DNA from 2 places in the Streptomyces tritici genome. Region 1 is predicted to be linked to the other one. Evidence: riboswitches for the same ligand, from Rfam matches in the RefSeq annotation. Region 1 holds a riboswitch; the other holds the start of a gene.
What was found. Region 1 has a riboswitch for cyclic di-AMP ahead of ACNJ93_RS12410 (transglycosylase family protein). Riboswitches for the same ligand answer to the same signal wherever they lie in the genome.
Positions count from the first base shown of each region.

Region 2: it holds a riboswitch for cyclic di-AMP, as region 1 does, so the genes downstream of both, ACNJ93_RS24350 (M23 family metallopeptidase) here and ACNJ93_RS12410 (transglycosylase family protein) in region 1, are expected to answer to the same signal.

Region 1 is NZ_CP183183.1:2,702,382-2,708,066, forward strand. It holds gene ACNJ93_RS12390 (exopolyphosphatase) at 1-355, opposite strand, end outside; gene ACNJ93_RS12395 (DUF501 domain-containing protein) at 352-897, opposite strand; gene ACNJ93_RS12400 (FtsB family cell division protein) at 947-1,420, opposite strand; gene eno (phosphopyruvate hydratase) at 1,551-2,843, opposite strand; gene ACNJ93_RS12410 (transglycosylase family protein) at 3,151-3,834, opposite strand; cyclic di-AMP (ydaO/yuaA leader) riboswitch at 3,838-4,010, opposite strand; gene ACNJ93_RS12415 (transglycosylase family protein) at 4,286-5,269, opposite strand; gene ACNJ93_RS12420 (cytochrome P450 family protein) at 5,382-5,685, opposite strand, start outside.
Region 2 is NZ_CP183183.1:5,248,110-5,253,794, reverse strand. It holds gene ACNJ93_RS24365 (GNAT family N-acetyltransferase) at 1-1,589, opposite strand, end outside; gene ACNJ93_RS24360 (HPr family phosphocarrier protein) at 1,743-2,024, shown strand; gene ACNJ93_RS24355 (GntR family transcriptional regulator) at 2,236-2,919, opposite strand; gene ACNJ93_RS24350 (M23 family metallopeptidase) at 3,103-3,873, opposite strand; cyclic di-AMP (ydaO/yuaA leader) riboswitch at 3,887-4,050, opposite strand; gene ACNJ93_RS24345 (M16 family metallopeptidase) at 4,252-5,619, opposite strand; gene ACNJ93_RS24340 (M16 family metallopeptidase) at 5,646-5,685, opposite strand, start outside.

The DNA.
Region 1 (5,685 bases):
AGGAGAACGCGGCCTCCTGGTCCCCGGAGATCACCTCGGGCTCCACGCCCAGGATGTCCACCACCCCCGCGACGAACTCGTCACGGTTCTCGGCGTCCCGCGAGGCGGAGGTGGCGACGAAGCGCAGCCGCTCGGCGCCCAGCTCCCTGATCACGGCCGCGTAGTCGCGGCAGGCCGCGAACGTCCGCTCCAGCGCCTCCGGGGCCAGCCGGCCGGTCCGGTCCACGCCCTGGCCGAGCCGGACGATCGTCATCCGCCGGTCCAGCTCGATCAGCTCACCGGTCTCCGGGTGGACGTCGGCGACGAGCAGGCGGATGGAGTTGGTCCCGCAGTCGATGCCCGCGACACGGGTCACTGGCCCTCCTCCTTCTCCTTCTCGTCCGTGCACGGCGTGACGCAGGGGCCCTTGGCCCACCACTCCGGCAGCATCGCCAGCGCCTCGTCGCCCAGCGGGTTCACGCCCGGGCCGGCGACCAGGGAGTGGCCGACGAGCACGTGCAGGCACTTGACCCGGTCCGGCATGCCGCCGGCGCTCGGGAAGCCCTCCAGGACCTCGATGGCGTCCCGGCGGGCGAGGTAGTCCTCGTGGGCGGCGCGGTAGGCGGCGGCCAGCTCGGGGTCGGTGCCGAGACGGGCCTGCATCTCCTTCATGACCCCGTTGGCCTCCAGCGTGCCGATCGCCGAGTTCGCCTTCGGGCACGTCAGGTAGTACGTGGTCGGGAACGGGGTGCCGTCGGGGAGCCGCGGCGCGGTCTCGACGACGTCCGGCTGCCCGCAGGGGCAGCGGTGCGCGATCGCCCGCAGGCCGCGCGGCGGGCGGCCGAGCTGCGCCTCGAACGCGGCGACGTCCGCCTCGGTGGGCGCGGTGGGTTCGGTCTGCGGAGGGGGCGTTTCCATGCGTGCGTCAGTCTTCTCGTCGTCGGTTCGGGGTCGCCCCCATCATCCCTCAGCGGCGCGCGTCGGCGTGGTCGACGCCTTCCCAGAGGTCGGAGTACCAGGCGCGGCCGTCGCCGCCGGCGCCGGACCGGGGCCGGCCGGCGGCCCCGGGGTCGTTCACGGTGAAGCCCGTCTCGCCGGGCATCACGTAGTGCAGGTGCTCGCGGGCCAGCCGCCGGATGTACGCGGGGTCCTGCAGCCGTGCCTTCTCGTCGCGCAGCTCCTCCACCCGCTGGGCGGCCTCGGCGGCCTGCCGCTCCTGGTCGGCGATGGCGGCGCGCTGGGAGACGTACTGGCGCATGGGGTAGGCGAGGGCCACCACCAGGGAGCAGACGATCAGGGCGAGGAGGGCGGCGCGGCCGGTGAGGCGGGAGCGGCGGGCCTGCCGGCGGGTCTGGGAACGGTAGACACGGGCGGCGGTCTGCTCGCCGAGCAGTCGCAGCCGGGTCGCGGTCGAGTACCGGTCCCGGTCCTTCGCGGCCATGTCCGGTGCCTCCCCTGGTCACGTGTGCGGATACGCGTACGTCCCCGCACACGGTACGGGACCGAGTGCGGGGACGCGGGGAGGCTGCCTGAGTGAGGATCAGCCCTGCGGTCGGCCCTCGCTGTGCTCTTTAGTTCGCAGTGCGAAACCGCGGGAAGGCGCTGCGGCCGGCGTAGACCGCGGCGTCGTCGAGGATCTCCTCGATGCGCAGCAGCTGGTTGTACTTGGCGACGCGGTCCGAGCGGGCCGGGGCGCCGGTCTTGATCTGGCCGCAGTTGGTGGCGACGGCCAGGTCGGCGATGGTGACGTCCTCGGTCTCGCCGGAGCGGTGGGACATCATGCACTTGAAGCCGTTGCGCTGGGCGAGCTCGACGGCGTCGAGGGTCTCGGTCAGCGAGCCGATCTGGTTGACCTTGACCAGCAGGGCGTTGGCGGTGTTGGTCTCGATGCCGCGGGCGAGGCGCTCGGGGTTGGTGACGAACAGGTCGTCGCCGACGAGCTGGACCTTGTCGCCGAGCAGGTCGGTGAGGGTCTTCCAGCCCTCCCAGTCCTCCTCGTTCAGCGGGTCCTCGATGGAGACCATCGGGTACGCGTCGACGAGCTCGGCGTAGTACGCGCTCATCTCCTCCGCGGTCCGGGTCTTGCCCTCGAACTCGTACGCGCCGTCCTTGTAGAACTCGGTGGCGGCGACGTCCAGGGCGAGCGCGATGTCCTTGCCCGGGGTGTAGCCGGCCTTCTTGATGGCCTCGACGATGAGGTCCAGGGCGGCGCGGTTGGACTCGAGGTTCGGGGCGAAGCCGCCCTCGTCGCCGAGACCGGTGGACAGGCCGCGCTCCTTGAGCACGCCCTTGAGCGCGTGGTAGGTCTCCGCGCCCCAGCGCAGGGCCTCGGAGAAGGACTCCGCGCCGATCGGGGCGATCATGAACTCCTGGATGTCGACGTTGGAGTCCGCGTGGGCGCCGCCGTTGAGGATGTTCATCATCGGCACGGGCAGGACGTGCGCGTTCGGGCCGCCGAGGTAGCGGAAGAGCGGCAGGTCGGAGGCCTCGGAGGCGGCGTGCGCCACGGCGAGGGAGACGCCGAGGATGGCGTTGGCGCCGAGCGAGGACTTGTCCGGGGTGGCGTCCAGGTCGAACATCGCCTGGTCGATCAGACGCTGCTCGGTGGCGTCGTAGCCGACGAGCTCCGGGCCGATCTGCTCGATGACGGCGAGGACGGCCTTCTCGACGCCCTTGCCGCCGTAACGGCTCTTGTCACCGTCGCGGAGCTCCAGGGCCTCGAACGCACCGGTGGAGGCACCGGAGGGAACGGCAGCACGGCCGGTGCTGCCGTCGTCGAGGCCGACCTCGACCTCGACCGTGGGGTTGCCTCGGGAGTCCAGGATTTCCCGGGCTACGACGACGTCGATGGACGGCACGAGCATCTCCTTCTGGGAAGTTACGCGAGAAAGGTGCAGGGTCTGCTTGGCCTTGCGGCAAGAGCCTAACCGCCTCGGGGTGCGCGGCCAGTCGGTGCCCGCCTCCTGGGACGAAAAAGGACCCGAGCGCGGGCATCCCGGGGCGAAACCCCTCGTACTACCCGTCGGTAACTCTCGCGGGGGCTCACCGGGCCGGGAACGGGCGGACCCCGGCCCGGCGTGCACGGGGGGAGTCGCACGCCGGACCGGGGTGGTCACCGCGGGAGGGTCGCACGGCACGGGTGGGCCGCCGGACCCACCCGTGCCGCCGGGCTCACTTCAGGTGGAGCTGCTGGCCCGGGTAGATCAGGTCGGCGTCCTCGACGACGTCCTTGTTCAGCTCGAAGAGCTTCTCCCAGCCGCCCTTGACCTTCTGGGCGGCGGCGATCTTGCTCAGGGTGTCGCCGGCGACGACCTTGTACTCGCCGTCGCCCTTCTTGACCTTCTTGCCGGTCGGGGTGGTGACGGTCTTGGCCTCGGCCTTCTTCGCGGCGGGCTTCGGCGCGGTGCGCTGCTCGCTGCGGGTGGTCGGCTGCTCGGCCTTGCGCTCCGGCTGGGGCTGCTCGGCGGCGCCGCCGGTGTACGCGGCGTTGGACAGGCCCACGCCGCAGCTCGGCCACGCGCCCTTGCCCTGGCCGGCCAGGACCTTCTCGGCGATCTCGATCTGCTGGGCCTTGGTGGCCAGGTTCGCGGTCGGGGCGTAGGCGGTGCCGCCGTACGCGGCCCACGTGGAGGCGGAGAACTGCAGGCCGCCGTAGTAGCCGTTGCCGGTGTTGATGGACCAGTCGCCGCCGGACTCGCACTGGGCGACGCGGTCCCACTCGGCGGCGGTGGCGGCGGAGGCGGTGCCCGCGGTCATCAGCGGCGCGGCGACCGCGACACCGGCGACGCCGGCGAGCGCGAGGGCACGGGCGGCCTTGGACGTACGGCGGTGCTTGCCCTTGCTGGAAAGCAGCATGGAAGTACTCCTCACCGACGCCTGCGAGGTGAGCTGTCGGGTTCGGGCCGGAAGAGTTGCCCGGCCGCGTGTCCTTGCACGCGGCTTCACCCCGAGCCGGTCGATCGGCCGTCACTGACGGCCGGGACCGGCGCAAACCTTGGGTCCCCCGCTCCTGCCTTCGGCGCATGACGCGACGACTGTTCCCGACGGCCGGCGGCAGGACTCGGCGTACCGGTCGGCGGGGCCCGCGGTGGCGAGCGGTCCCGACCGTAGACACAGACCCGCCGGAAGTTCAAAGAGCCGCATCGGGGAAAAAACGCCCTTACAGGACCAGTTGCCGGAGGCGTTTGCGCTGGTGAGACGTGACGGAAGCAAAGTTTGCGGGCGTCCGGGGTCAGTTGGGGCGAAGAGACTCATGTCTCACTTGCACAGAACCGGACATACAACCCCGAACCGCCCGCGCTCCCCGCTACTTCCGGCCCGTCAGTTCCAGGTCCTGGCCAGGGAGGATGAGGTCCGGATCGGCTCCCACGGTCTCCTTGTTGGCCTCATAGAGGGCGCGCCAGCCCCCGTCGAGCTCATGAGCGGCCGCGATCTGGGAGAGATTGTCGCCGGGCCGGACGGTGTACTCGCCCGAAGTGTCCGACTCCTCACCTGTGGGCGTTTCGGCCGAGTCCGCACCCGTACCGGACGTTTCGTCGAGGTCGGGGCGGCTCGCATCCCGTGTCGCCTCGTCAGCCGGCGCGGCATGACGCCCCGATTCGGCCCCCTTGCCCGAATCGTCCGGGCTCTCGGTCGCGGCCTCGCCGCGGTGCTTGCCGGTGCCGGGGCCGACGGGAGTGGCGGAGGCGTCCGGCGCCCCGGCGGGCGCGCCGGGAGCGGTCGGCGTGGTGCTCGCGTCCGGCTGCGCGGACGCGTCGGGCAGAAGGGACGCATCGGGCGTCTCCGGCCCCGTCCCGGCCTCGTCCCGGGCGTCCGGATTCGCGGTCGCATCGGGCGTGGCGGACGGAGCGGCGGGAGTCGCCGGAGCGGTGGGCAGCAGGCCGCCGGAGGGGCTCGTGGGCGGCTTCAGCGTCCCGTCGTCCTTCAGGCCGACGATGGCGGCGCAGGTGGCCCAGGTCTTCGCGCCCTGCGCGGCGAGCGCCTTCTCGGCGACCGCGATCTGCTGGGCGCGGCTGGCGAGGTCCGGGCGCGCCGCGTACTGGGTGCCGCCGTAGGCGTCCCAGGTCTCCTGGGTGAACTGCAGCCCGCCGTAGAGCCCGTTGCCGAAGTCGGCGCTCCACAGCCCGCCGGACTCGCACTCGGCGACCCGGTCCCAGGTGGCCTCGTCGGCGGCGGAGGCGGAGCCCGCGGCGAGCAGAGGAAGGGCCAGGGCGGATCCCGTCACCCCTGCGGCGACGACGAGAGCGGGGGCCTGACGGGGACGGCGGTGCCGTCCGTTCCCGGAACGCATGCGGTTGCCTTTCGCGTGACTGCTGAGACGACGGTGAACGTAGCGGCATTCGAACGTGAGTCACAAGTCGATGCAGCGGGGATCACGCGAAGATCACATTCTTGACGCGTCGTCAGCTCCGCTCGGGGGTGAACGCCACCGGAAGCGTGCGCAGACCCCGCATGATGAGCCCTCCCCGCCAGCGCAGTTCGGCCGGATCCACGCCAAGTCGCAGATCCGGCAGGCGCGTCAGCAGCGTGGCCAGCGCCGTCTGCCCCTCCAGGCGGGCGAGCGGCGCGCCCAGGCAGTAGTGGATCCCGTGCCCGTACCCGAGGTGCTGGTTGTCGCGCCGCGACAGGTCGAGCACATCGGGCTCGGCGAAGCGCTCCGGGTCCCGGTCGGCGGCCGCGAGCACCACGAGGACCGGGTCGCCGGGC
Region 2 (5,685 bases), 2.5 Mb from region 1:
AGTCCCTCGGTCAGGCAGGCGTCGTAGGTGAGCAGCCCGAGGGACTCGGAGTTGCCGAGGATCGCGACGCGGGGTCCGTCGGGCAGCGGCTGGCCGGCGAGCAGCAGGCCCGCGTCGACCAGTTCGGTCACGGTGTCGACCCGGATGACGCCGGCCTGCCGCAGCAGCGCGGAGACGGTGGCGTGCGGGATGCGGGTGGCGGGGACGCGGTGGCCGGGCGGGGCGCTGCCGCTGTGGCGGGCGCCCCTGACCACGACGACCGGCTTGACCGCGGCGGTGCGGCGGGCGAGGCGGGTGAACTTGCGCGGGTTGCCCATGGACTCCAGATAGAGCAGCACGACGTCGGTGTCGGGGTCGTCGTAGCCGTACTGGAGGTAATCGTTGCCGGAGACGTCGACCCGGTTGCCGGCCGAGATGAAGGAGGAGAGCCCGGCGCCGCGCCGGTGCAGTCCGGCGAGCAGGGCGATGCCGATGGCCCCGGACTGGGTGAACAGACCGATCCGCCCGGCGGCCGGCGACTGCGGGGCGAGCGAGGCGTTCAGCCGCACGTCCGGGGAGGTGTTGATGATCCCGAAGGCGTTGGGCCCGATGATCCGCATCCCGTACGAGCGGGCCTGCCGCAGCAGCTCGCGCTGGCGGCGCAGGCCCTCGGCGTCGCCGCTCTCGGCGTAGCCGGCGGAGAGCACGACGAGGCCCTGCACCCCGTGCTCGCCGCAGTCGGCGACGGCCTCGGGGACCCGGTCGGCGGGGACGGCGACGACGGCCAGGTCGACCGGAGCGCCGATCTCGCCGACCGACCGGAAGGCCGGCACGCCCTCCAGTTCCGAGGCGCCCCCCGGCAGGGCCGCGTTCACGGCGTACACGGGACCGGCGAAGCCGGCGTCGAGGAGGTTGCGCAGGACGGTCCGGCCGACCCCGCCGGGGCCGCGGCCGACGCCGACGACCGCGACCGAGCCGGGGGCCAGCAGCCGGTGGACGGAGCGGGACTCGGCGCGCTGTTCGCGGGCGCGCTGGACGGCGAGGGAGCGGTCGGTGGGCTCCAGGTCGAGGTGGAGCCGGACGGAGCCGTCCTCGAAGCTGCGCTTCTGGGTGTAGCCGGCGTCCGTGAACACCTTGATCATCTTGGTGTTCGCGGGCAGCACCTCCGCCGCGAACCGCCGGATGCCCCGCTCCCGGGCCACCGCCGCGATGTGTTCGAGCAGCGCCGAGGCGACGCCGCGCCCCTGGTGGGCGTCCTGGACCAGGAAGGCGACCTCGGCCTCGTCGGCGGGCTCGGGCGCCGGGCGGCCGTGCTCGTCGATGCGGTCGTAGCGGACGGTGGCGATGAACTCGCCGCCGACGGTGGCCGCGAGCCCGACCCGGTCCACGTAGTCGTGATGGGTGAAGCGGTGCACGTCCTTGGCGGAGAGCCGGGGATACGGGGCGAAGAAGCGGTAGTACTTCGACTCGTCCGAGACCTGCTCGTAGAAGCTGACCAGCCGGTCGGCGTCGTCGACGGTGATCGGCCTGATCCGCGCGGTGCCGCCGTCGCGCAGCACGACGTCGGCCTCCCAGTGGTCGGGGTACGCGTGTTCCGACGGCGTCTGCATGGACGACAGCCTACGACCGGGTCATCGCGCGGGCACCGGTCGCGCACGGGGTCCGCGCCGGGCAGGGTGAGGAGGACGCAGGCCGGTGCGGGCCACCGGGGAAGCTGTGCGAGACTGGTCTAGACAACTCACCGAGACTCGAAGGGCAACACCATGGCAGAGCGCCGCGTCAACGTCGGCTGGGCCGAGGGCCTGCACGCCCGCCCCGCCTCCATCTTCGTCCGTGCCGCCACGGCCTCCGGCGTTCCGGTGACCATCGCCAAGGCCGACGGCAACCCGGTCAACGCCGCCTCCATGCTCGCGGTACTGGGCCTGGGCGCGCAGGGCGGCGAGGAGATCGTGCTCGCTTCGGACGCGGAGGGCGCCGAGATCGCCCTGGACCGTCTGGCGAAGCTGGTCGCCGAGGGTCTCGACGAGCTGCCCGAGACCGTCTGATCCCGCCCCTCGGCCGCGCGCCGGGACACGCGAGAACCGCCCCGCCGGAATTCCTGGGGGGCGGTTCTCGCGTTTTCGACGCCTCGGGGATGACGGACAGCGGATTCCGGGCAGTGCAAATCCGGGCAGCGGATTCCGGGCAGCACGAATTGCGGGAGCCGGGAAATTCGCCCGTCCCGTGAAATGCACGTCTTTGTATACGGCGCGTCTGTTAATTCAGCGAGCCCGCGATGTTTACGGCATGTTGCGAAGTCCTCACACGGCCGCCGTCCGGGTGCCGCAGCCGGTGCAGCGGCAGGGTGCGCTCGGCGTGCAGCGCCGTGAGCGCCCGGGCGCGTTCGGCGTCGCCGCGCGCGACCGCGTCCACGATCGCGCCGTGCTCGGCCCAGGTGTCCACGGGCCGCGCCGAGGTCTCGACGGCGTACATCCAGGCGATCTTGTGCCGGAGCTGGGTGAGCAGCGAGGTGAGCGCGGGGCTGCCGGAGGCCTGGGCGAGGGTCTCGTGGAACCAGCCGCCGAGCGAGCGCAGGTCCTCCCCCTGGCCCCGCCGGGCCCGCTCCTGCCCGAGCCTGACCAGGCCGCGCAGGACTTTGAGGTGGGCGTCGGTGCGGCGCTGGGCGGCCCGGCCTGCGGCGAGCGGTTCGAGCAGCGAGCGGACGTCGAGCAGGTCGGCGGCCTCCTGCTCGGTGGGCTCGGCGACATGCGCGCCGGCGTGCCGGCGGCTCACCACGAAGCCCTCGGACTCCAGGGTGCGCAGGGCTTCGCGGACCGGCACGCGGGAGACCCCGTAGCGGCGCGCCAGTTGCTCCTCGGTCAGCCGGCTGCCCCGCTCGAAGACGCCGGAGACGATGTCGTCCCGGATCGCCGTGCACACCGAATGCGCGGGAATGCGCATGTCCGACCTCCGCATTAATCCACGTGAAACCCGCCGACGGTCCCCTGTTCGCCGACTCTTCCGTGACTCTATTGCAGCGAGCGGCCATTTCCGACGGCCGGTCGTGAAACATGGATGTCTTTTGGACGCGAAAAAGCCCCGACTCCGTACGCGAGCCGGGGCTTTTCTGGTGCCGCCGTGGGGTCAGACGTTGACGCCCCGGGCGCGCAGGTACGCGAGCGGGTTGATGTCGGAGCCGTACTCGGCGGTGGTGCGCGCCTCGAAGTGCAGGTGCGGGCCGGTGGAGTTGCCGGTCGAGCCGGAGACGCCGATCTGCTCGCCCGGCATGACGGACGCGCCGACCGAGACGGTGATCCGGGAGAGGTGGCCGTACTGGGTGTACGTGCCGTCGAGGTGGCGGATCACGACGTTGTTGCCGTACGCGCCGCCCCAGCCCGCCTCCACGACGGTGCCGGCGCCGACGGAGACGACCGTGCTGCCGAAGGGGGCCTTGAAGTCGATGCCGGAGTGGCTGCCGGAGGACCACAGGGAGCCGCCGGTCTTGTAGCCGGTGGTGACGTACGTGCCGGCGATGGGCAGCCGGAAGGAGTTCAGGCGCTTGCGCTCGGCCTCGCGGGCGGCGCGCTCGCGGGCCTCGCGGATCTCCTTGGCGCGGGCCTCGGCCTTGCGCTTCGCCTCCGCCTCGGCCTTGGCCTTCGCGGCGGCCTCGTAGGCCTCCTGCTCCTGGGCGGCGGCCTGGGCGTCGATGCGGTCGGCGAGCGTGTCCACGCTGATCGCCTGGGTCAGGCCGGTGTCCTCGAGGGAACGGGCTTCCGTGTCGGCGGCGAGCGCCGGGGAGGCGAGGGTACCGATGACGCCGGTCGTCGCGAGCGCGGCGACGCCTGCGACGCCCGCGCTGCGGCGCGCCATACGGCTCGGACCACGATGCTTCCCGGTGGCACGGGTGAACGCCATGTAGTGGCTGATCCTTTCCTTCCTTCTCGCCTACCGGGTTAGCTGACGGGTTCGGAGCAGGAAGGTCTCCTACGGGCCCCTCCGCCCGACGGCGAAGGCGTCCGATTCACCCCAGGGACTGCGGTGGGTCCCCGGCTCCCCAGGCTCGCGCCTTCGGGGACTCGGCGATGACTGTCCGTTGCCGCGGACGCGGCACGTGCAACCGACGAACAGCCGGACCGACGCTAAGCGTCTTGTCTTTCAATCACCAAACAGACACGGAAGTTTGTAGCGCACGCCACAGGTCATTCGCCCGCTTTCCCTTGCGAACCGGACAAACGGGAGGACCCCGACGCACCGGGGCATCGGGGTCCTCGCGACGGCCTGCGGCCGGCTCAATCAGCCGCTGACGACGGTCACTTCACCGATCCCGAGGGCGCGCACCGGCTCCTCGATCGCGGCGGCGTCGCCGACCAGAACGGTCACCAGCCGGTCCACCGGGAAGGCGTTGACGACCGCCGCGGTCGCCTCGACCGTGCCCGTCTCGGCGAGGCGGGCGTACAACTGCGCCTGGAAATCGTCCGGAAGACGCTGCTCGACCTGGTCGGCGAGGGTGCCGGCGACCGAGGCCGCGGTCTCGTACTTCAGCGGGGCGACGCCCACGAGGTTCTGCACCGCCACATCGCGCTCGGCGTCCGTCAGACCCTCGGCGGCGAGGGTGCGCAGCACCTTCCACAGGTCGTCAAGTGCCGGGCCGGTGTTGGGGGTGTCGACGGAGCCGCTGATGGCGAGCATCGACGCGCCGTTGCCCCGGCCGTCCGAGCGCAGCACCTGGCCGAAGGCCCGCACGCCGTAGGTGTAGCCCTTCTCCTCGCGCAGCACGCGGTCGAGCCGGGAGGTGAGCGTGCCGCCGAGGCAGTACGTGCCGAGCACCTGGGCCGGCCACACGCGGTCGTGCCGGTCCGGGCCGATGCGGCCGATCAGCAGCTGCGTCTGGACGGCGCCGGGGCGGTCCACGATGACCACGCGGCCCGTGTCGTCGGCGGTGATCGGCACGTCCGGGTGCGCCGCGGACGCCTCGCCGGACCAGTCGCCGAGGGTGTCCGCCAGCAGGGCGTCCAGGTCGACGTCGGTGAGGTCGCCGACGACCACCGCGGTGGCGTTGCCGGGGCGGATGTGCGCCTCGTAGAAGGCGCGTACGGCCGCGGCGTCGATGGCGGCCACCGTCTCCTCGGTGCCCTGGCGGGGCCGCGACATGCGCGAACCGGCCGGGAACAGCTCCTTGGAGAGCTGCTTGGCCGCGCGGCGGGCCGGGTTGGCCGTCTCGTGCGGGATCTCGTCGAGCCGGTTGCGCACCAGGCGCTCGATCTCGGTGTCGACGAACGCGGGGGCGCGCAGCGCCTCGGCGAGCAGCCCGAGGGCCTTCGGCAGCCGGGAGACCGGGACCTCCAGGGAGACCCGGACGCCCGGGTGGTCCGCGTGCGCGTCCAGGGTGGCGCCGCAGCGCTCCAGCTCGGCGGCGAACTCCTCGGCGGAGTGCTTGTCGGTGCCCTCGGACAGCGCCCGCGCCATGATCGTCGCCACGCCGTCCAGACCGGCCGGCTCGGCGTCCAGCGGCGCGTCGAGGACCAGCTCGACGGCCACCACCTGCTGGCCGGGTCGGTGGCAGCGCAGCACCGTCAGCCCGTTGTCGAGGGAGCCGCGCTCGGGGGCCGGGAAGGCCCAGGGGCGCGCCTCGCCCGCCCGCGGCTGCGGGTGGAACTCCATGCTGGTCAAAGACGCGGCAGCGTCGCTCACTGGTCGGCTCCCTCTTCCTCGTCGCTGTCGCTCTCG